Regions from separate parts of the Paenarthrobacter sp. AT5 genome, predicted to be linked through region 2. Evidence: riboswitches for the same ligand, from Rfam matches in the RefSeq annotation. Region 2 holds a riboswitch; each other region holds the start of a gene.
The links. Region 2 has a riboswitch for thiamine pyrophosphate ahead of RI444_RS19220 (ECF transporter S component). Riboswitches for the same ligand answer to the same signal wherever they lie in the genome.
Positions count from the first base shown of each region.

Region 1: it holds a riboswitch for thiamine pyrophosphate, as region 2 does, so the genes downstream of both, thiD (bifunctional hydroxymethylpyrimidine kinase/phosphomethylpyrimidine kinase) here and RI444_RS19220 (ECF transporter S component) in region 2, are expected to answer to the same signal.
Region 3: it holds a riboswitch for thiamine pyrophosphate, as region 2 does, so the genes downstream of both, thiC (phosphomethylpyrimidine synthase ThiC) here and RI444_RS19220 (ECF transporter S component) in region 2, are expected to answer to the same signal.

Region 1 covers NZ_CP136441.1:2,779,691-2,787,637, forward strand. Annotated here, with positions in the region: gene obgE (GTPase ObgE) at 1-1,498, opposite strand, end outside; gene rpmA (50S ribosomal protein L27) at 1,632-1,895, opposite strand; gene rplU (50S ribosomal protein L21) at 1,954-2,262, opposite strand; gene thiD (bifunctional hydroxymethylpyrimidine kinase/phosphomethylpyrimidine kinase) at 2,606-4,126, opposite strand; TPP riboswitch at 4,117-4,215, opposite strand; gene RI444_RS12805 (ribonuclease E/G) at 4,367-7,738, opposite strand.
Region 2 covers NZ_CP136441.1:4,125,782-4,133,728, forward strand. Annotated here, with positions in the region: gene RI444_RS19200 (penicillin acylase family protein) at 1-1,801, shown strand, start outside; gene RI444_RS19205 (GNAT family N-acetyltransferase) at 1,849-2,451, shown strand; gene RI444_RS19210 (energy-coupling factor transporter transmembrane component T family protein) at 2,456-3,250, opposite strand; gene RI444_RS19215 (ABC transporter ATP-binding protein) at 3,247-4,788, opposite strand; gene RI444_RS19220 (ECF transporter S component) at 4,788-5,408, opposite strand; TPP riboswitch at 5,486-5,621, opposite strand; gene RI444_RS19225 (NUDIX hydrolase) at 5,804-6,475, shown strand; gene RI444_RS19230 (DUF4235 domain-containing protein) at 6,513-6,773, shown strand; gene mnhG (monovalent cation/H(+) antiporter subunit G) at 6,821-7,204, opposite strand; gene RI444_RS19240 (monovalent cation/H+ antiporter complex subunit F) at 7,194-7,472, opposite strand; gene RI444_RS19245 (Na+/H+ antiporter subunit E) at 7,469-7,947, opposite strand, start outside.
Region 3 covers NZ_CP136441.1:2,896,502-2,904,448, forward strand. Annotated here, with positions in the region: gene rpsP (30S ribosomal protein S16) at 1-149, opposite strand, end outside; gene RI444_RS13355 (hypothetical protein) at 340-780, opposite strand; gene RI444_RS13360 (VOC family protein) at 901-1,773, opposite strand; gene RI444_RS13365 (amidohydrolase family protein) at 1,851-2,933, opposite strand; TPP riboswitch at 3,018-3,126, shown strand; gene thiC (phosphomethylpyrimidine synthase ThiC) at 3,121-4,953, shown strand; gene RI444_RS13375 (alpha/beta fold hydrolase) at 4,940-5,662, opposite strand; gene ffh (signal recognition particle protein) at 5,751-7,328, opposite strand; gene RI444_RS13385 (glucose-6-phosphate dehydrogenase) at 7,497-7,947, shown strand, end outside.

The DNA of each region.
Region 1 (7,947 bases), 1.3 Mb from region 2:
GCTCGGCTTCCAGTTCGGCGCGCGCGGCAGCCTTGGCCTCGCGGCGCTCAAGCTGCTCCTCACGCTTCTGGGCACGGGTGGGACGATCGCCGATGTCTGCGATGCGGATGTCCGTGCCACGCGGAGTGGCAAGGAGTTCGGCACCGGCCATCATGGTGGGTTCCCAGTCGAAGACGACGCCGTCGTCTTCGCCGATCACCACGGTGTCTCCGGGCTTGGCCCCGACCTTGAAAAGTTCGGTTTCCACGCCCAGCTTGGCAAGGCGGTCGGCGAGGTAGCCGATAGCTTCCTCGTTGGTGAAATCAGTCTGCTTGACCCAGCGCACGGGCTTTTCACCCAAAACGCGGAAGAGCGGCTCGAGGTTCTTCTCCTCGCGGCGGATCCGGAAACCGGCCTCGTTGACGGCGCGCGGCCGCAGGACCTGCGGGGCAGCCTTGGGCGGTGCAGCCTTGACGGCGTCACGGGCAGCCTTGACGATCTCGGCCATGGCGAAGCTGAGCGGGCGCAGGCCTTCGCGGCTGGTGGCCGATACTTCGAAGACGCGGTAGCCGCGGGCTTCGAGGTCCGGCCTGACGAATTCGGCCATGTCCTTGCCGTCCGGCAGGTCCACCTTGTTGAGCACCACCAGCTTGGGGCGTTCGTTCAGGGGAACCACTTCCCCGTCCACTCCCGCGTAGCTCATGTCAACGGCGTACTTCTCAAGTTCCGCTTCAATGATAGCGAGGTCGGACAGCGGGTCCCGGTCCGATTCGAGCGTTCCGCAGTCCAGCACGTGCACCAGCGCCGCGCAACGTTCGACGTGGCGGAGGAAGTTGTGGCCAAGGCCGCGGCCCTCGCTGGCGCCTTCGATGAGCCCGGGCACGTCCGCGATGGTGAAACGCACGTCGCCGGCCTCGACCACGCCCAGGTTAGGCACCAACGTGGTGAAGGGGTAGTCGGCAATCTTGGGCCGGGCTGCCGACATCGCGGCAATCAGGCTTGATTTTCCGGCAGAAGGGAAACCGACCAGGGCGATGTCGGCGATGGACTTCAGCTCCAGGACGATGTCGCTGGATTCTCCCTCGATTCCCAGGAGGGCGAACCCCGGAGCGCGGCGCTTTTGCGAGGAGAGTGCTGCGTTGCCCAGTCCCCCGATGCCGCCGGCAGCTGCAACGAACTCGGTGCCTTCTCCGACCAGGTCTGCCAGGACCTTTCCGTCCTTGGTCTTGACTACCGTGCCGTCAGGAACGGGAAGAACCAGTGTTTCCCCGTTCTTGCCGTCACGCCAATCACCCATGCCAGGGCCGCCGTTGGTGGCGTGGCGGTGCGGGGCATGGTGGTAATCAAGGAGCGTGGTGGTCTGGCTTGAGACACGGAGGATGACGTCGCCGCCATTGCCGCCGTTGCCGCCGTCGGGCCCGCCCAGCGGCTTGAACTTCTCGCGCTTGACGGAGACACAGCCATGGCCGCCGGTACCGCCTGATACGTGCAGGACTACCCGGTCTACAAAGCTCGCCACGTGAATCTCCTCTATTGCTGTCAACAGCGCGAACGCCTTGCCCAGTGCGCCTGGCGCCCTGAACGATTGTAATGCGGTTAAAAGAACAGTGGAGCGGACCTGTTGGCCCGCTCCACCGGTTCAGAAAGTGTTGTTACTCTGCGGCAGCAGCAGCAACGATGTTCACCACGCGACGGCCACGGCGAGTACCGAACTCAACCGCACCGGCTTCGAGGGCGAACAGGGTGTCGTCGCCACCGCGACCGACGCCTGCACCGGGGTGGAAGTGGGTGCCACGCTGGCGAACGATGATTTCGCCTGCGGAAACTACCTGGCCACCGAAACGCTTGACGCCGAGGCGCTGTGCGTTGGAGTCACGACCGTTGCGAGTGGAGCTCGCGCCTTTTTTGTGTGCCATGTGAAATGCCTGCCTCTAAATTTCTGGGGAAACTGAAATCTGAACTACGTAACGGACGTTACGCGATGCTCGTGATCTTGATCTTGGTCAGTTCCTGACGGTGACCCTGGCGCTTCTTGTAGCCGGTCTTGTTCTTGAACTTCTGGATGACAATCTTGGGACCGCGGAGGTCTTCCAGGATCTCAGCCGTGACCTTCACCTTGGCCAGGTCCGCAGCAGCGGAGGTGACCTTGTCGCCGTCAACCAGGAGCAAGGCGGGCAGCTCAAGCGTGCTGCCGGCTCCACCGGGGACGCGGTTCAGAGTTACGTAGTCTCCAACGGAAACCTTTTCTTGGCGGCCGCCTGCGCGGACAATCGCGTACACCACTTGGGTACTCACTTCTCTCGACGTTTCTTACTAAATTTGCGTGCGGAACCCCGAACCGGAATCAGGCCTGGTTCACGCTGTGCCTCAACGCCGTGGACTTCAGATCGAAGCCCGCGAGTCATCCCATGAACAATTCCAAGGGGCATAACCCAAGTGTTGGCGTAAGCACCGAAGATCAAGATTACGCTAGTTTGACCTTCAGCTGCAAATGAGGCCGGGTCCGGAAGCCACCACGTGACGCTTGTCACCAGTAGGAACGGACGTTCCCGGCACCGTGCCCATACAGCTTACAGCCTCTACGTGGCCTTGCCGTTGATTTCCCGTCCGACGCGCGGCGTCCGTGTTACGAATGCAGTCTTGGGGCATCAAAGAACGCGGTCTCGTAGCGGCAGGACTGGACGAAGGCTTCCTTCATGGCAGCCCGCTCACGGCCGGATGCCGCAGCTGCTGCGGCATCCGTGAGAGCAATCGCCTTCCGCGTCGCCTCCGCAAAATCCTCGTCCGCATAGGTCCTCAGCCAATCCGCGTAGGGATGGTTCTCCGGGGAACCGGCCTGGACGAAGTCGGCGTGCAGTTGCTGCCCCACTTCCGCATACAGCCAGTAGCAGGGCAGGACCGCAGCAAGCAGGACGCCGTAGCTTCCCGAAGCAGATGACGCCATCAGATGGTCCACGTAGGCCTTGGTGACTGGGCCGCTCTGCGTCGTCGCTTCACGGCCGCTCAGCCAGTTCCGGTGCAATTCGGATTCCACGTCAAGGCACTGTTGGGAACCCCGGGCCCAGAACAGCTGCTCTTCTTCGGTCGGGGCGAGGGCACCTGCCCGGGCAAGCACCCTGGAATACCCGTTGAGGTAAAGGGCGTCCTGGGCCAGGTAGTAGCTGAACTCGGACTCCGGCAACTCCCCGGACCCCAAGTCCCGTATGAAGGCAAGCCCGTGGATGGCTTCCAGCTCCACGGCGGCTTCCTTCCACAGGAGGGTAGCGAAGGCCCCGGGCCGGGATGATTCCCGGAGATGGTGGAAATGGTGGATCGGACCGCTCCCCTGGCCCACTTCAAGATCGTCAGCCCTCATCAGAGCCTCGCGCAACCAGGGCTTGACTTCCCGCAGGGACGCCTCCCAATCTCCTGTTCTTGCCTGGACAGTGGCCAGGGCCGAGGACAACGAGCAGCCGGTGCCGTGGCTGTTCCGTGTCTGAACACGCGGTCCCCCGACTTCGATCACGTCCTGACGCAGCAAACCGCTGGTATTGATAAGCGCATCCGGACACTGCGCCCCCGGCAAGTGGCCTCCCTTGACCAGCACCGTATTGCCGCACTCCCCGGCCAACCGTTTGCCCTGGTCCAGCGCCGCGGGCCAGTCCTGCGCTTCGGGCTCCCCCAGCAGCATGGCCAGTTCCGGAAGGTTGGGTGTAATGAGGTCCGCCATGGGCAGAAGGTCACGCAAGGCTGCCTCGGCTGATTCCCGCAGCAGCCGGTCACCGCTGGTGGCCACCATCACCGGGTCCAGGACCACGACGGCGGGACGTACCTTGGCAAGCCAGGTCCGGACCTCGTTGATGACGGCGGCATCACCGAGCATCCCGATCTTCACGGCGTCGATAACGACGTCGCTGCTGACGGTTTCCAGCTGCCGGCGGAGGAATTCCACCGGCGGCACATGCACACCGCTGACGCCCCGCGTGTTCTGGGCCGTCAGCGCGGTGATGGCGGCCATACCGTAGCCGCCGTGCGCAGCAATGCTTTTAAGGTCCGCTTGGATCCCCGCCCCGCCGGAGGGGTCCGAACCTGCAATGCTCAACACCCTCGGATGTGTACGGATGACCGCTGGCAACGGATAAACAGCAGAAGACGACATTGAAGTCATGGAGACATCCCTTCGCCGGTGCTAACCGGACAGGTTCAACGGGTCTGGATCTCAGCCCGGCCCTATGCCCGGCACCCCGTGTCAGTGTCCTAGCCTAGCCCGGAAGCCCCTCACGCCGGGAACCCCGGCGGCTAACGGCCTGGATATGACCCCAGCGGGCGGATGATGACCCGTTGCACGACGAAGGCCGCACAGCATGCGCTGCGCGGCCTTCGTTCCACCTGTGTCTTCAGTGCCTGTTTACAGCTCCGACGCCGGAACACCCACCCCCAGGATGATCGGCTCCGATGCTGGAGTTGGCTTCTTTGCCGGCTCAGCCGGCGCCTTCGCTTCGTGCGAGGTCCCGCCACCTGTGGCGGCCCGAACGTCGTGGTGCTCAACGTTGGTCTCGTTGGCAGCACCCTGGGCCCTGCTGGCACTGCGGTTCCGCCTGCCGCGCCGGCCCCGGTCGCCGGACCGGGACTCCACGGGTTCAGTACCAGCGGACGTGGCTGGCAAGGCGTCGGCGCTCACGGGTGCGTCAGCAGATTCAACGTTCCCGGGCGCGTCCTTCTCAGACCCGGCAACCTCAGACCCGGGGACAACCTCAGGTGTGCCGCCCAAGTGCGAGAAGGCCTCAGCCAGCAGATCCAGGCTCATGGCGGGCTTCTTGATAGGTTCGTCGTGATGCTCCACGAAGGGCAGAGCCACTTCCTCTCCGCCGAAGCGCAGTACCGGAGCCGGACGGCCCTCCCTGGCCGCAGTTTCTGCCGGGGTGGTGCCCTGCGTCTGCCCGCCCTGCGCAGGGGCCTGGGCGGCATCCCCTTGGGCAGGAGCGGACTGCGCAGGAGCCTTCCGGGCAGGATCCGCTTGAGCGGGACCCGTCTGGCCTGCTTCCGCCTTGCCGGCGGCGCGGGCTGCTTCCTCGGCGCGGTGCACCTCGTCATCGTGCAGGTGTGCAGCGTGCGCAGCAGCGGCGATCGTCGCCAATGCGGCCCGGGTAGCCTCTGCCTTGGCTTTCTGGGCGGGATCCACAGATTCAGCCGGAGCGGGTGCCGTCGGGGCAGCGGCCGGCTGGACCGGCGTCGTAGCTTCCGGTGCCTGGTTGCCGCCCTTGCCGCGGCGGCGCTTACGCTCACTGCGCTGGGACGGCTGCTGGGCTTCGGTGTGGGACCGGTGCTGCTCGGCAGCCACCACGTTGGCGCGGCGGTGTTCCACGGGCTCGTCGTGCGTCACCACGCCGCGGCCGGCACAGTGCTCGCATTGCTCACCGAAGACCTCCAGCAAGCCTGTGCCCATGCGCTTGCGCGTCATCTGGACGAGGCCCAGGGACGTCACCTCCGCCACCTGGTGCTTGGTGCGGTCGCGGCCAAGGCACTCCACCAGCCGGCGCAGCACCAAGTCCCTGTTGGACTCCAGGACCATATCGATGAAGTCGATGACGATGATGCCGCCGATGTCACGGAGGCGGAGCTGGCGAACTACCTCTTCGGCCGCTTCCAGATTGTTCTTGGTGACGGTCTCTTCCAAGTTGCCGCCGCTGCCGGTGAACTTGCCGGTGTTGACGTCCACGACAGTCATGGCCTCGGTACGGTCGATCACCAAAGAGCCGCCGGACGGCAGGAAGACCTTGCGTTCCAGAGCCTTGTGGATTTGTTCGTCAATGCGCCAGGCAGCAAAGATGTCCTGGTCCTTGGTCCACTTTTCCAAGCGACCCACCAGGTCAGGTGCAACGTACGTAACGTAGGCCTCAATGGTGTCCCAGGCTTCGTCGCCGGAAACAATCAGCTTGGAGAAGTCTTCGTTGAAGACGTCCCGAACCACCTTGATGGTGAGGTCCGGTTCGCCGTACAGCAGCTCCGGTGCGAGCACCTTGGTTGAGGACGCCTGGCTCTCGATGCCTTCCCACTGCGCCCGGAGGCGGTTGATGTCGTGGGTCAGTTCCTCTTCCGACGCGCCTTCGGCGGCCGTGCGGACAATCACGCCGGCGTTCTCCGGCAAACGGTCCTTCAGGATCCGCTTGAGGCGGTTCCGTTCGACGTCGGGCAGTTTCCGGGAGATTCCGGTCATGGAACCGCCCGGGACATAGACGAGGTAGCGGCCCGGCAGGGAGATCTGGCTGGTCAGACGCGCACCCTTGTGACCCACGGGGTCCTTGGTGACCTGCACCAGGACGGAGTCTCCGGACTTGAGCGCGTTCTCGATCCGGCGCGGTTGGCCCTCAAGGTTCACCGCGTCCCAGTTCACCTCGCCGGCATAGAGCACCGCATTGCGGCCGCGTCCAATGTCGACGAACGCTGCCTCCATGGACGGCAGGACGTTCTGTACTTTGCCCAGGTAGACGTTTCCGATAAGGGAGTCCTGCTGGGTCTTGGAAACAAAGTGTTCAGCCAGCACGCCGTCTTCCAGGACGCCGATCTGGATTCTGTCATCGCGCTGGCGGACGATCATCTGGCGGTCGACGGACTCACGACGCGCCAGGAACTCGGCCTCGGTGATGACCTGGCGGCGGCGACCGGTTTCGCGCGATTCGCGGCGTCGCTGCTTCTTGGCTTCGAGCCTGGTTGAACCCTTGACGCTCGCCACCCGGTTGGAGGCAGCGGTCTCGGTGATGGGGCGGGGCGCCCGGACCCGGGTGACCGTGTTGGGCGGATCGTCATCCGATCCGCCGGTCAGTTCAAGGTCCTGGTCCCCCCGACGGCGCCGACGGCGACGACGCGAAGTGACGCCCTCTTCCAACGCCTCCGCAGCGGGAGCTTCGTCGTCTTCGGTTTCGCTGCTGCCCTCGGCATCGTTGTCATCGCGTTCGTTGCCGCGGCGTCCGCGGCGTCCCCGGCTGCGGCGACGGCGGCGGCTGCCGGCATCTTCCGACTCAGCTTCACCGCTGGCCTCGGTTTCATCGTCGGCCTCGGCGTCTTTTTCTTCGGCCGGGCGGACAACAGCACTGAGGTCGGGCGCCTGGAAGATCATCGAGGTGATGGAGACCGGCTCAAGGAACAAGGAGGACGAACCGGCAGCGTCCGTTTCAGCCTGCTCCTCCGCTGTTGCGGCCGGAGCTTCCTGGCTGGTTTCTGCGACGGGCTCTGCATCCGTGGCACCGGCTGTGGCTTCGGCAGCGGCTTCGGCGCTTTCGGCCTGCTGAGCTTCAACCTTTGCTTTTGCAGTACGACGACGGCGGACCGGCTTTTCCGGTGCAGCCTCGGCTTGCGCTTCTGCGGGCTCAGCGGCGGTTGCTGCTGCGTCTGCGGCCTCAGCGGAAGATCCTGCCGGTTCTGTGGCCACTGCCGGTTCGGTGGTCTCTGCCTGCGCGTCCGGCGCAGGGGTCCCATCGAAGCCGGGAAGGGGCTCAGCAGGCTCAACCTTCTTGCGGGCACGGCTTCGACGTGCCGGAGCCTGCGCAGCTGGTTCTTCAGTAGCCGGTGCGCCGGCAGCGGCATCGGGGGCCTGGACAGCCGCAGCGGCATCGACAGCTTCTTCGGCGGTCACCGGCTCTGCCGCACTGTCGGCAGCTGCCTTGGCGGCAGTCTTGCGGGGCGCGCGGGCGGTCCTGGCGCGGGTGGTTTTCTTGGGCGCCTGCGCTGCTTCCGCGGGTTCCGCCCCATCATTTACGGCTACAACCTGGTCATTATCCATATGTGGCAACACTCCTGCCCCGGAAGCGCCGCCACATCCGGCACCCAATGGGGCAAATATTGTCAAAACCCGCAGGCGTTGACAGAAGTCAGTAGTATGCCTTCCGGTTCGCACCATCCTTGGGGTGCGGCAGCCCTGGAAGGCCAGTGCCTTGGTTCTAAAACCCGTTGTTCAGCTGCCACAACCAGGTGCCGTCCATTGTCATGGCG
Region 2 (7,947 bases):
GGACGGCCTGCGGAGCGGCGCGGAATTCGACCGGGCCGGCGCTGCGGCCGAACCGTGGAATCCCTGGACCCCGCTGGGAGTTTTCCTCGTTCACCACATCCTGTTCTCCACCTTTCCCAACAAGCTGTTCCGCGCCCACGTCGCCCGTACCCTTGGCGCCAAGGCAGTGGACCTGTTCAGCATCGAGGCACCGGTATGGTCGGGCAGCAACGCGTGGGCTGCACATGGATCCGTCACTGAAAGCGGGCTTCCGCTGGTGGCCGGCGACCCCCATCGCCTCATGGAACTGCCCGGCGTGTACCAGCAGGTGCGCCTGGCTTGCCCGGAGTTCGACGCCGTCGGGTTCGCTTTCCCTGGTATCCCCGGGCTGCCGCATTTTGCGCACACAGGTCACACCGCCTGGGCCATCACCAATGCCATGGCCGACTACCAGGATCTCTTTGAAGAACACCTCCGCCGGCTCCCCGGCCGTGGGGCCTCCGCCGAGCGGGTGCTCGCGCGGGGCCCCAAGGGTTGGGAGGTCGTTGAGGCCGGCGTCGAAACCATCACCGTGCGGGGCGGCGAGCCGGTCCGCGTGGAAGTCCTCCAGACGCCCCGCGGTCCCGTTATTTCACAAACGCCCGACGGCGGCGCGCTGAGTTTGCGCTTCCCCGCGTCGGTTGAAGGGCGGCTGGGTTTCGAATCCCTCCTTCCGCTGTTGCGGAGCCGGAGCGTGGCAGATGTGGAGGCTGCATTCGATTCATGGGTGGAACCCGTCAACAGTGTCATAACAGCAGACGTCCATGGCTCCGTACGACAATTCGTGGCCGGCCTGGTTCCGCAACGCAATCCTGCAAACCGTCGCTTGCCTGTTCCGGGCTTCTCTTCCCGTCACGGATGGGACAAGCAGTACGTGGCTCTTCCCCGCACCGAGGTCCGCCGTTTCGCCGTCAGCGCCAACGATCGCGCAGCTGGCGGTGGAGACTCCGTAGCCTTGGAGTTCGCTCCGGAACACCGGGCGCGGAAGATCCGCGAGCTCTTGGAGGCCGCCTCGGAACCCTTGACGGCGGAGCACATGCGGGCCATTCACTCGGACACGTACCTGGGGCCGTGGCCACACTTCCGGAAACTCTTGGCGGCCCTCGATGCAGATGATCTTTCCCCGGAGGCGTCGTCCCTCCATGCCAGGCTTCTCGAATGGGACGGTCGGATGGACGCCGGGAGCCATCTGGCGGCGTGCTTCGCAGCGTGGCGGGGTGCCCTCGTCCAAAGGATGGTCAGGCATCCTGCCTTATCTGCCCTTGCCGGGCCGACGGGATTTTCGCCCTTGTTCGGACCGTGGCTCTCCATAGGTTCCCGGGTGGGTTTCGCGCTCGAAACCCTGACGGTCCGCGCCGGCGAACTGGGGATATCGGTGCCTGTTGAGGCTGCTGCGGCCCTTGCGGATGCGGCGCAGGATAGGGCCTTGGAGGATTCAAGCAAGAACCGCGGCACGTGGGGTGACCGGCATCAGCTTCTGGCGGTCCATGTGCTACCCGGAGACCTCACCGGTTCGGCACCAACACGTGCGCTCAGCGGGGACACCGGATGCGTCCTCTGCACGGAGAGCCTTCCCGGTGTTGACGACCGCAGCTTCCGGGGACCTGTCGCCCGTTATGTCTGGGACCTTGCCGAGCGAAGCAACAGCCGCTGGGTGGTCCCTTTCGGCGCCTCCGGCAGACCGGACAGCCCCCATTTTGCCGACCAACTCCCCCTCTGGGCCGAGGGTGAACTCATTCCCGTGATCACGGATTGGGGCCGTCTTCGCAACGAAACGCGCTGACAGCTGCTTCCGGCACGCACGCCACACACAAACCAAATGGAGAATGAATGACCACCTCAACAGAGGACTTTGCCGTCCGCCAGACCATCTACGCAGAAGAACTCCCGGGCTGGGGTTCGTTGCGGATTGTCCCGCTCATTCCTTCGGAAGACATCGAATTGGTCCACCAGTGGGTCTCGCAGCCAAGGGCAAGGTTCTGGGGCATGACCGAAAAATCACGCGAGGAAGTCCAGGGAATCTACGAGTTCCTGGACTCCCTGGACACGCACCATGCCTTCCTGGTGATCCTGGACGGGGAGCCGCTGGCTTTGTTCCAGACGTACGAGCCGCTGCACGATCCCGTGGGTGAGGCCTACCCTGCGCGCGAGGAGGACATCGGCATGCACCTGCTGCTCGCTCCCGCGACGCGGCCGATTCCGCACTTCACCCCGCGGCTTGCGACGTCCCTCATCAAGTACATGTTCTCGGTGCCCGGAAAGGACCGGATCATAGTGGAGCCCGATGCCAGGAACGCCAAGGCGCTTCGACGGCTGGAGGCGACCTGCTTCGAGCTGGGTCCGATCATCCAGCTCGAAGAAAAGGAAGCCCAGCTCGGCTTCCTCACGCGGGCCGGCTTCGAACAAATCCAAGCGGAGCAATCCACTCGCTGAACCCCTAGCGCCAGACGAAGCTCCACGTGCCTGCGCCCAAGGCGGCCAACACAGCCGCGGCGGCAATCAGCACCCCTCCCAGCAAGACCCAAACGTCCAGCATTGAATAGGTGGACTCCCGGGCCCACGTGCGCTGCGCTCCTCCGAAGCCCCGGGCCTCCATGGTCACAGCCAGCCGCGACGCCCGCCGGACAGCTTGGACCAGCAGCCCGAAGCTCTGACCAAGGGTCGCTTTGAGCCGCTGCACCGGGTTTCCCTGCGATCCCACGCCGCGGGCGCGCCGGGCCATGCCAATGGTTTGCCATTCCTCCGCCATCAGCCCCACAAGCCGCATCGCAGCCAACGATCCCAACACGAACCGGTGCGGGAGGCGGGCCTTCTGAGCCAGCGCGTCGGCAAGGTCGGTGGGGTCCGTGCAGGTCATCAGGAGGATCGCGGGGAGGGCGATCGCCAAGCCGCGGAGCATGAAACCCAGCCCCAACTCAAGGGAACCTTCGCTGATGGACCACAGTCCGACGTCGAGCAGTACGGCCCCGCTGTCCGCAGCGACAATCGCCGTGCTCCACCCGCCAATTGCGGCTGCGATGATGAGCGGCCACGCCCGCACCCACAAGAGCCGCAAGGTCAGCCCGGCCAGCGGGAACAGTGCGAGTTCGGCGGCAAGGGCGATCGATGCCGATACCCAGTCGATGGACAAGGCCAGGACCATCGAAATCAGGAAGACGGCGACGAACTTCGCCAGGGGGTTGGCCTTGGTCAGCACCGCGTTGTTTCCGGTGAGGCTTAGCGCATCCCTCATGCGGCACCCGCTTCCTGCCTGGCAGCTTCTGTGGCCGGGTCCAGCCGCAACTCCATGCCGCCCAGCACTGCGCTGAATTCCTCGTCGTGGGTGACGGACACAACGGCCGTGCCCTGGTCCAGCAACTCGGACAGGAACGACGCGAGTTCCGCCCAGGTGTTGGCATCCTGCCCGAAGGTAGGCTCATCAAGCACCAGGACCTGTGGGTGGGCGGCCAGGACGGTCGCGACGGAAAGCCGCCGCTTCTCGCCGCCGGACAGCGTGTAGGGATTCGCGTCCACCAAGTGCGTCAAACGGAGCCTCTCCAGGAGTTCGTCCACCCGCTCCTCACCCCTGCCGAGGTGCCGGGGCCCAAACATCAACTCATCCATCACTTTGCCCGTGACGAACTGATGCTCAGGCTCCTGGAACACCGTCCCGATCCGGGAAATCAGTTGATCCGCCTTCCATTTGAAGGGATCGATTCCGGCGCCCTCGGAAAGCTCGACGGCGGCAGAGACCTTTCCTGCCACCGGCGCCAGAAGGCCGGCCATCGTGAGCGCAAAGGTGGACTTCCCTGCGCCGTTGGGGCCAGTGATGGTCAACGCCCGTCCTGCCCGAACCTGGGCAGACACACCGGCTTGGACCGGGATGGGCGGGATGCTCTTGAAACCCCTCCGCCGCGGCTTTTCACGGGAAACGGCCACGTGTTCTGCTGCGAGGAGCAACTCCGCCGGCCCCTCAGCGGTGGTCCTGGTGCGGGTACGGGGCACATATCCCGGGACCCAGACTCCGGCTGTGATGAGCATGCTCCGGGCTTCGGCGAGCACCTGATCGGGAGGGCCGTCCAACAGCACTCCGCCACCGGCCGCGCCCGGTTGGAGGACCACTATGCGGTCAACCAGGTCCTTCCATACGGACACCCGGTGTTCCACCACAACCAGCGTGGCACCGGTCTTTTCAAGGCAGCGGCGAACTGCGTCCCGGACTTCCAGCACGCCTGCCGGGTCCAGGTTCGCCGTTGGTTCATCGAGCAGGATCAGCCCCGGCCGCATCGCCAGAATCCCGGCCAGCGCCAGGCGCTGCTTCTGTCCGCCGGAAAGAGCCGCCGTCGGATGGTCCAACGCGAGGCCGTCGCCGGCAGCGGTACGCAACCCGACGTCGTCGAGCGCTTCATGGACCCGGGCCCAAATGTCGTCCCGGGGCACGGCAAGGTTCTCAGCTCCAAAAGCGACGTCGTCGCCCACGCGCGACAGGACTACTTGCGTTTCCGGGTCCTGCTGCATGAGCCCGGCCCGGCCCCGCTGTTCGCGAGGTGCCGCACCGTCGATGAGGAGGGAACCGGTCTCGTCCGCGTCGTCTTCCTCATCACCCAGCACCCCGGCCAGGGCGTGCAGGAACGTCGATTTTCCGGCGCCGGACGGCCCCAGCAGCAGAACCCGTTCCCCGGGTTCGATCTGCAGGTCCAGCCCCTGGATGGCTGCTACCGTCCGGCCGGAATGCCGCCAGCCCCAGCCGTTGGCGGAGATGGCGGCGGGCCGTACCTGTGCCGGTCCCATCAGTTGAAGACTGACTCTGACGCGGCTTTCCGGGAAGCGAAGGAACTCAAGACGCCCGTGGACGCGAGCCCGCGGGTGGCCACCCAGGACAGTGCCCCGGCGATGATTGCACCCGAAACGGTGGTGAAGGCGATGTAGGCCAGCTTGTCGACGGCTTCGTAGGCGATGTTCCAGCCCCACGGCATGAAGGAATCGTTAAGGCCGCAGAACAGTCCTGCCCCGGCACCCGCGAGGAGGGCCACCGGGAGGTTGAACTTCTTGTAGCGGAAAGCAGCGAAGATCAGTTCCGCTCCGAGGCCCTGCAGGATGCCGGAGATCAGGACCGTGGTGCCGTACTGGGACCCCATGATGAGCTCACCCGTTGCTGCGACCGCTTCGCAGAACAGCGCTGCTCCCGGTTTGCGGATGATGAGCATGCCCAGTACGGCCGGGATCATCCACCCACCGGCGATCAGGCCGGTGAGGGGCGGATAAGCAGCATTCATGGGAACGGATACGAGTGCGGCGCCCTGGGACCAGGCCCAGAAGATCACTCCGCCTGCGATGGCAATCAGCGCCGCCACCACAATGTCTACAACGCGCCAGCTGTTGCCGGCCTTCTTCACGCTTGACGTGGTCATTCTTAGCCTCCTGAGGTTACAGGAGGGGAAAGTGCTCCCCGGTATTCCCGGTGGCCTGCTGCCATCCGGTTCCGGACACTCTGAGAAGCTCGACTCCCTTGCGCCGGTACTAACCGGATCAGGTTCGAGGGTCTGCGGCTGTCCGCACTCTCAGCGCCCTCGCGTCTCCTGCATGCCTGCAGGTTCGACGGCGGCGCTCCCCTGTCGTTATCAATCTGCCCTTGTGGGCGTGCCCAGTTTACACCGGAAGGGGTGCGCCGGGTTATGGGCCCGGTCATAAACCTTTTGCTGTTTCACGGGCGCACAGCCGCGACCCGCTGTGCCGCACACCTGAGAGAATGGGGCCAGCAGATTCAGCACACCGGATTCACAGCAGCAAGAGGGGCGCCCATCCCATGACAGAACAGCCAGCCAAGGACACCCCCGTGGCCGAACCCCGCCTTGCCGCCAGCGTGATCCTGCTTCGGGATGCGTCGGCGGGACTGGAAGCCTTTGTCCAGCACAGGGTCTCTTCCATGGACTTTGCCGCCGGCATGGTGGTGTTCCCCGGCGGTCGCGTCGATGCCTCGGACGCGGAGGGCTGGGACTACTCCTCCGAACTGCTGGAAAGGCATGCGGCCGACTGGGCGATGAGCTCGATCGCGGCCTCCGACCCGCATGCGCAAGCAGGCACGGTGCTGGCGGCTGCCATCCGTGAAGTGTTCGAGGAAGCAGGGCTGACCCTCGACGCCTCCCAGCTCCGCCCCTGGGCCAACTGGGTGACGCCCACGGACATGCCCAAGCGCTTCGACACCTACTTCTACGTGGCCAGGCCCGCCCCCGGAGCCGAGCCGCAGCACCAAACCACGGAGGCCTGGCAGTCACTCTGGATGCCGGTGGAAGGCATCCTGGCGGCCGAGGCAGAGGGCAAGCTTCAGCTCATGCCCCCAACGTACTTCCTGCTCAAGGAGATCTCGGAGTTCCACAGTGTGGAGGCCGTGTGGCAGGCCGAGCATCAGGTGCGGCCCGTCCTGTCACCTCCGGGCTCCATGGCTGCGTTCCTGAAGGAACGCGGGAACAAGCAGTAAAACGCGGCCCCCACCGCCGTGACGCTAGGCTGAGGTCATGAACTTCTTCTTCAAGCTTCTGGGTGCCGGTGTGAGCCTCGGCGCGGGTTTCCTTGGCACCAAATTGGTGAACAAGGGTTGGGAAAAGGCCACAGGCCACAAGCCGCCCACAGGCCACGACGACGTCGAGACGAGCCTCCGCTCAGCCCTGACCTTCGCGTTGGTATCGGCTTTCGTCAGCACGCTCATCCAGGTGCTCACCAGCCGCGGAACCCAGCGTGCCATTGCCCGGTTCGCGAAGTCCCAGGACATCATCTAGGAGCTTCCGGTTTCCTGGCACGCGTTCCTGAAACGCAGGAACGCGTGTCAGTTCTCCTTCTGGCTTTCGGCTGCCCGCTGGACCACTGCTTCCAGTTCATCCTTGGTCAGCAGTTCCCGGTGTCCGTGCTTGGTGCGGTACGCGGAGCGGCCCACCATGTGCGCGGAGACTGGAGCGGTGAGCAGTTGGAAGATCCAGGCCACCAGCAGGACCGGCCACACCCACCACGTCCTCATCTGCAGGCCTATGGCAGCCAGCATCAGGAACAAACCCAGGACCTGGGGCTTGGTGGCGGCGTGCATGCGGCTCATCAGGTCGGGAAAACGCAGCAAGCCAATAGCAGCACCCAGGGACATCAGCGCGCCCACCACCAGAAAGACGGCGGTCACGCCATCAATGACTGCGTCCATGCCCGTTGCATCAGGACTCATTGCTTTGACCCCTTCTGTCGGCCACGAAGCGGGCAACCGTTACGGATCCGATGAATCCAATAACGGCCAGGGCAACCAGCAGCATGAGGTTGTTCAAGTGGCGGTTCACGGCCATGTCGATAGCCAGCGCCGCGCCCAGGATGGCCAGCAGTACGTCCGATGCCAGCACGCGGTCCAGGAGCGACGGGCCGATGGCGATCCGGATGATGGCCCCGGCAGCAGCCAGGCTCAGGATTGCCGCCGTTAGCACCAGTACAAGTTCTTTCACAGCGCTGCCCCTTTCACACCTGGGTGCTGCTCGGCCTGCAGCGCGTCCAGTTCTTCACGTGTTCCCATGATCCGGATCAGCCCGGCTTCGATGTCCTGGACCTCCCGGCGGATCTTCTGGATGTCCTCTTCGGTTTTCATGTTCAGGGCGTGCAGGTACAGGGTGGACGTGGAGCGGTCCACTTCCACCACCAGCGAGCCCGGAATCAGCGAAATGACGTGGCCGGTGGCCGTCACCATGAGGTCGGAATGGCTCCGCAACGGAACAGCGACGATGGCACTGCGCACGCTGGGCCCTTTGACCACGGCCAAGTAGAGGACCAGGAAGCTCGCTGCCGCCACTTTGCCGAGGAACATGAGGGCGAAGCGGAATGCCCGGAGCACGTTGAACCGCCCGCTGAGTTCCACGGGCGGAAGGTAGAACAGCTTGGCCACAATGATCGCGATCAACGCGCCGAACAGCAGATTGCCCGGGC
Region 3 (7,947 bases), 1.2 Mb from region 2:
TCGATGTACGACGGCTCTTCGGTGGGGTGGTACTTGCCGATTTCTTCGATGGCACGGCCGTCGCGCTTGGCGCGGGCATCCATGACGACAATGCGGTAGTACGGTGCGCGCATCTTACCGAAGCGCTTAAGGCGAATCTTTACGGCCACTTTTGTGGTCACTCCTGTTTCTGAAACGAGGGTGAACCCGACGTTCTGCACCCGTGGGGCGGGCCATACTAGGGGGTTCGAAGGACAAGATACGAGCACGGAGAGAGGGGCCGCACCGATCGAGTACCTGTCTATTGTGCCAGATGACAGGAGTATTTACGACTTCGCCCCGCGCACTTGCCTGCGAGGTTCAGGAAATTGACCACACATACAGGCCGGCGCGGTCGATTTTTTCGACATCGCTGGCAAGTGCAGCCAACTGCTGGACGTACCCGCGGGATTCCGCAGCGCCGAACGGCATGTCCTCCTGGGCAGCCCAGGCCTCTGCGACGTCGTCCAGCACGTTGCCGTCGCCTTCGCTCTGGTAGGTCAGCAGCTCGGCGAGGGCCCGCACCATTGCTTCCGGAACACCCAGCAGCGAATCGCTGGTGACGTCCACCAGGGCGAGTTCATAATCAGCGCCGGAGGCGTGCACTGCCTGCCCTGCAAGATCACCGAGCTGCTCCACCTCAAAATCGGTGATGCCTTCGATGCGCACAGCAGAACCGGCCACATCGGCGCCGCGTTCGAGTGCAGCTGCCCGCTTGAGGGCTTCATCGTGGGTGGCTACAAAGATTTCGGCAAAGCCCATGGAACGTACTCATTTCCTTCGTGCTGACATGCCCCGCCCAACCGCGGGAGGCTGCGCAGGACATGGAACCGGCACCGCCATCGCCTAGCCTAATGCAGCCACGCGCCGGCGGATGCCGCCTCAGCGGACGGCAACCCGCAGCTGGTTGCGCCACGGATCCTCGAAGCGGAGCTCAAGGCCGGTGTGGTGGCTTTGCAGGCCGGCCACGCGGAGACGGTCGGCGAGCGCTGCGACGTCATCATTCGACGGGACTTCGATGAGCACTTCACCCAGGCCCAGAGTGTCCTTGCGCGGGCCCGCTCCCCTGCTGTTCCAGACGTTCATGGCCATGTGATGGTGGTAGCCGCCCGCCGAGACGAACAGCGCCTGGCCATGCCACCCCGCGGTCTTTTCAAAGCCAAGGGTGTCAACGTAGAACTTCTGCGCTGTGGAAACATCGCCCACCTGGAGGTGGACGTGCCCGATCCCGGCTGCGGCCCCCTGCTGCCCCACGATGGCGGCCTCGCTCAGGTGTTGCTGGAGGTACGCCTGCGGAGGCAGCGCCACGTTGTCCATGACCACGTTCTTGCCGTCCCATTGCCAGACGTTCCTCGGCTTGTCGTAGTACAACTCGATGCCGTTACCTTCGGGGTCGGTGAAGTAGAAGGCTTCGCTCACCAAGTGGTCAGCGCTGCCAACGAACGCGCGGGGTTCGTACTGCCCGGCCGTGGCAATGGTGGCGGCGAGGGACGCTTGGTCCTCGAACAGGACTGCGGTGTGGAACAGCCCCGCTTCCCCGCGCCCGGGCAGCTGCAAGCCCGCTGCGGGAGCCAGATGGACCACCGGCTTCCCCAGGCGGCCCAGGTACAGGCCGCCGTCCTGCTCCGCTATGACCTGCAGGCCGAGGGCGCGCTGGTAATAGTCGCTCATCACCTTCATGTCGCCGACCCTGAGCATGACAGTGCCCATGGTGAGTTCGGCTGGCAGGAGGTCCTGGCTGGATGGCGTGGTCATGTGATGCTCCCGGTAGTTCGGCGGCCGCCTTTCGGCACGTTCTACCTTACTAAATTACTTGAAGCTTCAATTTATTCCTAACGAACGATGGTGCCCCGCAGAACCACGTGGCTAAGTTCACGCACGGTAGCCAGGGCGCGGCGGGGATCCTCCCTGCAAAGCACGACGTCGGCACTCGCCCCTTCGCTGACGCCCTCGGCTCCCAGCCACCTCCGGGCGCCCCACGCAGCAGCCTCGAGGACCGCTGAAGGCGGCAGGCCGGCGTCGTGCAGTTCCTGCATCTCGTCGGCTATGCGGCCATGCTTGATAACGCTCCCGGCATCAGTGCCGGCATAGATGGAAACACCGGCTTCATAGGCCTCGAGGACCCGTTCGCGCCGGCGCCCCCACAATGCGGTCATGTGCTGCGCGTAGTCGGGGAACTTGGGCCCGGCCTGGGCCGCGATATCGGGGAACGTGGCAATGTTGACCAGGGTGGGAACGATCGGGACACCCTGTTCCACAAGCCGCGGGATGTGCCGCGGCAGGAGCCCGGTGGCATGTTCGATGCAGTCGATGCCGGCATCGAGCATGTCATCCAAGGTTTCTTCCGCGAAGCAATGCGCGGTTACCCGTGCGCCCTCGTCGTGGGCTGCAGCGATGGCGTCCTTTACCACCGCCGCCGGAAAAGAAGGCGCCAGGTCTCCCACGCCGCGGTCGATCCAGTCGCCAACCAGCTTGACCCAACCGTCGCCGTCGCGCGCTTCCTTTCGAACGGTCTCCACCAGCTGCTCCGGCTCCACCTCGTGTCCGAGGCCGCGCAGGTAGCGCCGGCTCCTCGCAATGTGCCGTCCCGCCCGGATCAGCCTTGGCAGGTCCGTACGCTGCTGGACCCACCTCGTATTGGCCGGGGAGCCGGCATCACGGACCAGCAGCGTCCCGGCGGACAAATCGGTACGGGCCTGCTCCAGGGTGGTGGCCTCATCCACTGCCCCGCCGGCTCCCAGGCCAATGTGGCAGTGGGCATCAACGAATCCGGGCAGGACCCAGCCCTCCAGCACGGTATCCGGGGCAGCTTCCGGACGGCTGAAGGTCAGGCGGCCGTCCACGGACCACAGGCCCCGGCGTTCCTCATGCGCGGAAACCAGCACCGGACCGCTGAATTCAATGATGTTCGGCATGGCAGAAGCTTAGTGCCGGCGGCCACAGTCCGGATCCGGACCGCATATGACTGGGAGCACCCGCCGCAGCTGTGGTAGCTTCGTCCCTGACCACACGGGAGCCCCTGCAGGGGCTGAGAAAAGGACTGAAGCAGTCTGCGACCGTTGAACCTGTCCGGGTAATGCCGGCGAAGGAAGTGAGTAATCCTTGAGCACCACAGAAACACAGCACAGCCCTGCCCAAAACCTGACAGCTCCCGGCGGGGACGCCGTCACGCAGTCGCTGAAATCCCACTCGCTTGCCTGGGTGGAGGACCCTGGCCACGGCATCCGCGTCCCGGTGACCGAGATTGCCTTGGAGCCCTCCCCCAACGGGAAGGCCAACGATCCGCTGAGGGTGTACCGCACGGCAGGGCCGGGCAGCGATCCCGTCGTCGGGCTTGAACCCTTCAGGGCCGCATGGATCCAGGCGCGCGGCGATACGGAAAGCTACACGGGCCGGGAACGCAACCTGCTCGACGACGGCAAGTCAGCCGTGCGCCGCGGTGCGGCTTCAGCGGAATGGAAGGGAGCGCAGCCCGTGCCCCGCCGCGCCGTCGACGGCAAAAGGGTCACCCAGATGCACTATGCCCGGCAGGGCATGGTCACCCCGGAAATGCGCTTCGTGGCCTTGCGGGAGAACTGCGACGTTGAACTGGTCCGCAGCGAGGTGGCCGCCGGCCGCGCCATCATCCCCAGCAACATCAACCACCCCGAGTCCGAGCCCATGATCATCGGCAAGGCATTCCTGGTGAAGATCAACGCCAACATCGGCAACTCAGCCGTGACGAGCTCGATCGCCGAGGAAGTGGACAAGCTGCAGTGGGCCACCCAGTGGGGAGCGGACACCGTCATGGACCTCTCCACGGGAGATGACATCCACACCACCCGTGAATGGATCATCCGGAACTCCCCCGTTCCCATCGGCACCGTCCCCATCTACCAGGCCCTGGAGAAGGTCAACGGCGAGGCGAACAAGCTCACGTGGGAAATATTCCGGGACACCGTGATCGAACAATGCGAACAGGGTGTGGACTATATGACCATCCACGCCGGCGTCCTGCTCCGGTACGTGCCGCTGACAGCCAACCGGGTGACCGGAATTGTTTCCCGCGGCGGCTCCATCATGGCCGGCTGGTGCCTTGCCCACCACCAGGAAAACTTCCTCTACACGCATTTCGACGAACTGTGCGAAATCTTCGCCAAGTACGACGTTGCCTTCTCGCTCGGAGATGGACTGCGGCCCGGCGCCACCGCAGACGCCAATGATGCCGCACAGTTCGCGGAACTGGATACCCTGGCGGAGCTGACGGAGCGGGCCTGGAAGTACGACGTCCAGGTCATGGTCGAAGGCCCGGGCCACATTCCGTTCCACTTGGTGCGTGAAAACGTGGAACGGCAACAGCGGTTGTGCAAGGGCGCGCCGTTCTACACCCTGGGCCCGTTGGTCACTGACGTCGCGCCAGGCTACGACCACATCACCTCGGCCATCGGTGCCACGGAAATCGCCCGGTACGGCACAGCGATGCTTTGCTACGTGACCCCTAAGGAACATCTGGGGCTGCCGAACAAGGACGACGTCAAAACCGGAGTCATCACATACAAGATTGCAGCCCACGCCGCAGACCTGGCCAAGGGCCACCCCGGCGCGCACGAACGCGACGACGCGCTGTCCAAAGCGCGGTTCGAGTTCAGGTGGAGGGACCAGTTCGCACTCTCACTGGACCCGGTGACCGCGGAGTCCTTCCACGATGAGACGCTTCCCGCTGAACCCGCCAAGACCGCGCACTTCTGTTCCATGTGCGGGCCGAAATTCTGCTCCATGCGCATCAGCCAGGACATCCGGGATGAATACGGTTCCGCCGAGGCCCAGGCGGCCATAGCGGAGATGTACAGCGGCATGCGCGAAAAGAGCGAGGAGTTCCTCGCGACCGGAGGCAAGGTCTACCTGCCCGAACTCCAGCTGCCGGCCCGCGGTGACCAGCGGCTCACGACGCCCTGACCGACAAACCCCGTCCGACGTCGGCAATGAAGGACCGGATGAACCGGTCGCCGTCGGCGGAGTCCTGGGGACGGTGCCCTCCAGCAGCTACGCGGTGGAGGGCGCCGGTATCCCTCAAATACCCGGCAATTTCCTCGTACAACGGCTCCCAGCCGCCGGTCAGCACCAGCGTGGGAACACCGGGCACAATGTGCAGGGGCGCTTCCCACGGCGGGGCCTGCAACCTCAAACGCCGGGCTGAGCGCCGCGCTTCCGGTGTCTGCAGGCCGCCCGCCTCAGCAGCGTAGGCCCGCCGGAAATACTCACGCTCATAGTCGGCGTCGCCGAGTTGGCTACGGACATCGAACAAGGGCTGCATCAGGGCGCGGTGCGACGCCGTAGCGGGAAGTTCGGCCGTCAAGGACAAGCACGCCGGTTCCACCAAGGACAACGAAAACACCAGGTCCGGGCGCTCCACCGCGGCGAGCATGGCGGAAATGGCACCCTGTTCGTGGGCAACCACGTGTCCCCCGCCCGAGTCGGCCAGCGCGTCAACAAGGATGGCCACATCCGCGGAAATGTCCGACTCAAGGGGCTCGGCCACGGGATCGAAACCGTGCCGCCTCAGGAAAAGGCAGTCATACCGCAGGGCAAGGCCATGCTGTTTTGGCCAGGCCGCAGCGCCGAAACTGCCCAGGCCGTGGACAAAAACTACGCGCTGTTTGTGCATTGGACCAGCCTATGCGAGGGCTGCGACATCACGGGAGGACGACGGGGCATACCGGGCTGACCGGAGGCCGGTCAGCCTTGCCTGCGCTTTATTTACCCAGGAACTTGTCGAAGCCCTTGGGCAGGTTCAACGAGGACGGATCGAAGTCAGCGGCGCCCTGGCCGAACGCTGCACCCTTGGGAGCAGCCGCGGCAGCTGCGCGCTTGGCCTCTGCCTCGCGCAACTCCTGCGCAGCCTTGGCGGGGTTGCCCGAACGCGCCTTCTTCTTGGGGGCGTTCTTGCCTCCCTTGCGGCCGCCGCCGGGTCCACCCAGGCCGGGCATTCCCGGCATACCGGGCATGCCGCCGCCCTGCGCCATCTTCTTCATCATCTTCTGAGCCTGGGCGAACCGCTCCAGCAGGCCGTTGACCTCGGAGACGTGGACGCCGGAGCCCTTGGCGATACGGGCACGGCGGGAACCGTTGATGATCTTGGGAGCCACGCGCTCGTGCGGGGTCATGGACCGGACAATCGCCTCAACGCGGTCAATTTCCCGTTCGTCGAAGTTCTCCAGCTGCTGCCGGATGTTTTGCGCACCCGGCATCATCATGAGCATCTTCTTCATGGAGCCCATGTTGCGGATCTGCTGCATCTGGGCAAGGAAGTCGTCCAGCGTGAAGTCTTCCTGGTCGGCGAACTTCTTCGCCATCCGGGCAGCTTCTTCCTTGTCCCAGGCCTTCTCAGCCTGTTCGATCAAGGTCAGGACATCGCCCATGTCCAGGATGCGCGAGGCCATGCGGTCCGGGTGGAACAACTCGAAATCGTCGAGCCCTTCACCCGTGGAAGCGAACATGACCGGTTTGCCCGTCACGGACGCTACTGACAGCGCGGCACCACCGCGGGCATCGCCGTCGAGCTTGGACAGGACGATGCCGGTGAAGTTGACGCCTTCGTCGAAGGCCATTGCCGTATTCACGGCGTCCTGGCCGATCATGGCGTCAATGACGAAAAGGACTTCGTTCGGGATGATCGCCTGGCGGATGCGCCGCGCCTGGTCCATCATTTCGGCGTCGACGCCGAGGCGGCCGGCGGTGTCAACGATCACGACGTCGTGAAGCTTCTGGCGGGCTTCCTCGACGCCGGCCTTGGCCACGGCCACCGGATCGCCTGCCGGGTGTTCAAGTTCAGAGGTGGCGCCCGGGTGCGGAGCAAACACCGGAACGCCTGCGCGCTGGCCCACCACCTGGAGCTGGGTGACGGCGTTGGGCCGCTGCAGGTCGCAGGCAACGAGCATGGGGCTGTGGCCTTGGGACTTAAGCCACTTGGACAGCTTGCCCGCGAGGGTCGTCTTACCCGCACCCTGGAGGCCGGCCAGCATGATGATGGTAGGGCCGGTCTTGGCCAACCTGATGCGCCGCGTTTCACCGCCGAGGATCTCCACGAGTTCCTCGTTGACGATCTTCACGATCTGCTGGCTCGGGTTCAGCGCCCCGGACACTTCAGCGCCGAGCGCACGCTCGCGGATCCGCGACGTGAACTCACGGACCACGGGAACCGCGACGTCGGCATCCAGCAGGGCGCGGCGTATCTCCCGGACTGTGGCGTCGACATCGGCCTCCGACAGGCGGCCCTTGCCACGGAGGTTCTTGAAGGTTGCTGTCAACCGGTCAGAGAGTGAATTGAACACGCGCCGTGCACTTCTTTCGATGGTCTGCGAATGGCGGCCTTGCGGCTCACCGGAGTCTTTGACGTTCCTGCCCCAACAATGTGTCTCAACCCTAATAAATCAGCGTCAACTAGGGGACTCGACTATCTAGGGTACCAAGTCGCGTCCACAAGATGGCATGCTGGCACAGTGACCAGCAAAACAACTGTGAAAACGTTGCTCATTCTCGGCGCTTCAGGCGACCTCACCGGCCGCCTGCTCCTTCCGGGACTTGCCGGCCTCCTTGCCACAGGCAGGGTTGGCGGGCTTCGACTGGTCGGGGCCGGGTCCGATCCCTGGACCGCTCGGCAGTGGAAGGAACGCGTGGACACATCCTTCGCTGCAGCCGCCGGCGCCGCGGAAAGCGCAGGCCGGTCAGTACTGGACTCGGTGGCCGCATCCACGGAATACCATCAGGTCGACGTCACGGCGGACGGCAGGCTCGCCGACTTGCTGGCGCGTCTGGAAGGGCCGGTTGCCATCTACTTCGCCCTTCCCCCGGAAGTCAGCCAGAAAGCCTGTGCCCTCCTGCGCCGTGACCAGCTTCCGCCTGGAACCCGGCTGGTATTGGAGAAGCCTTTCGGCGCGGGGCTGGAATCGG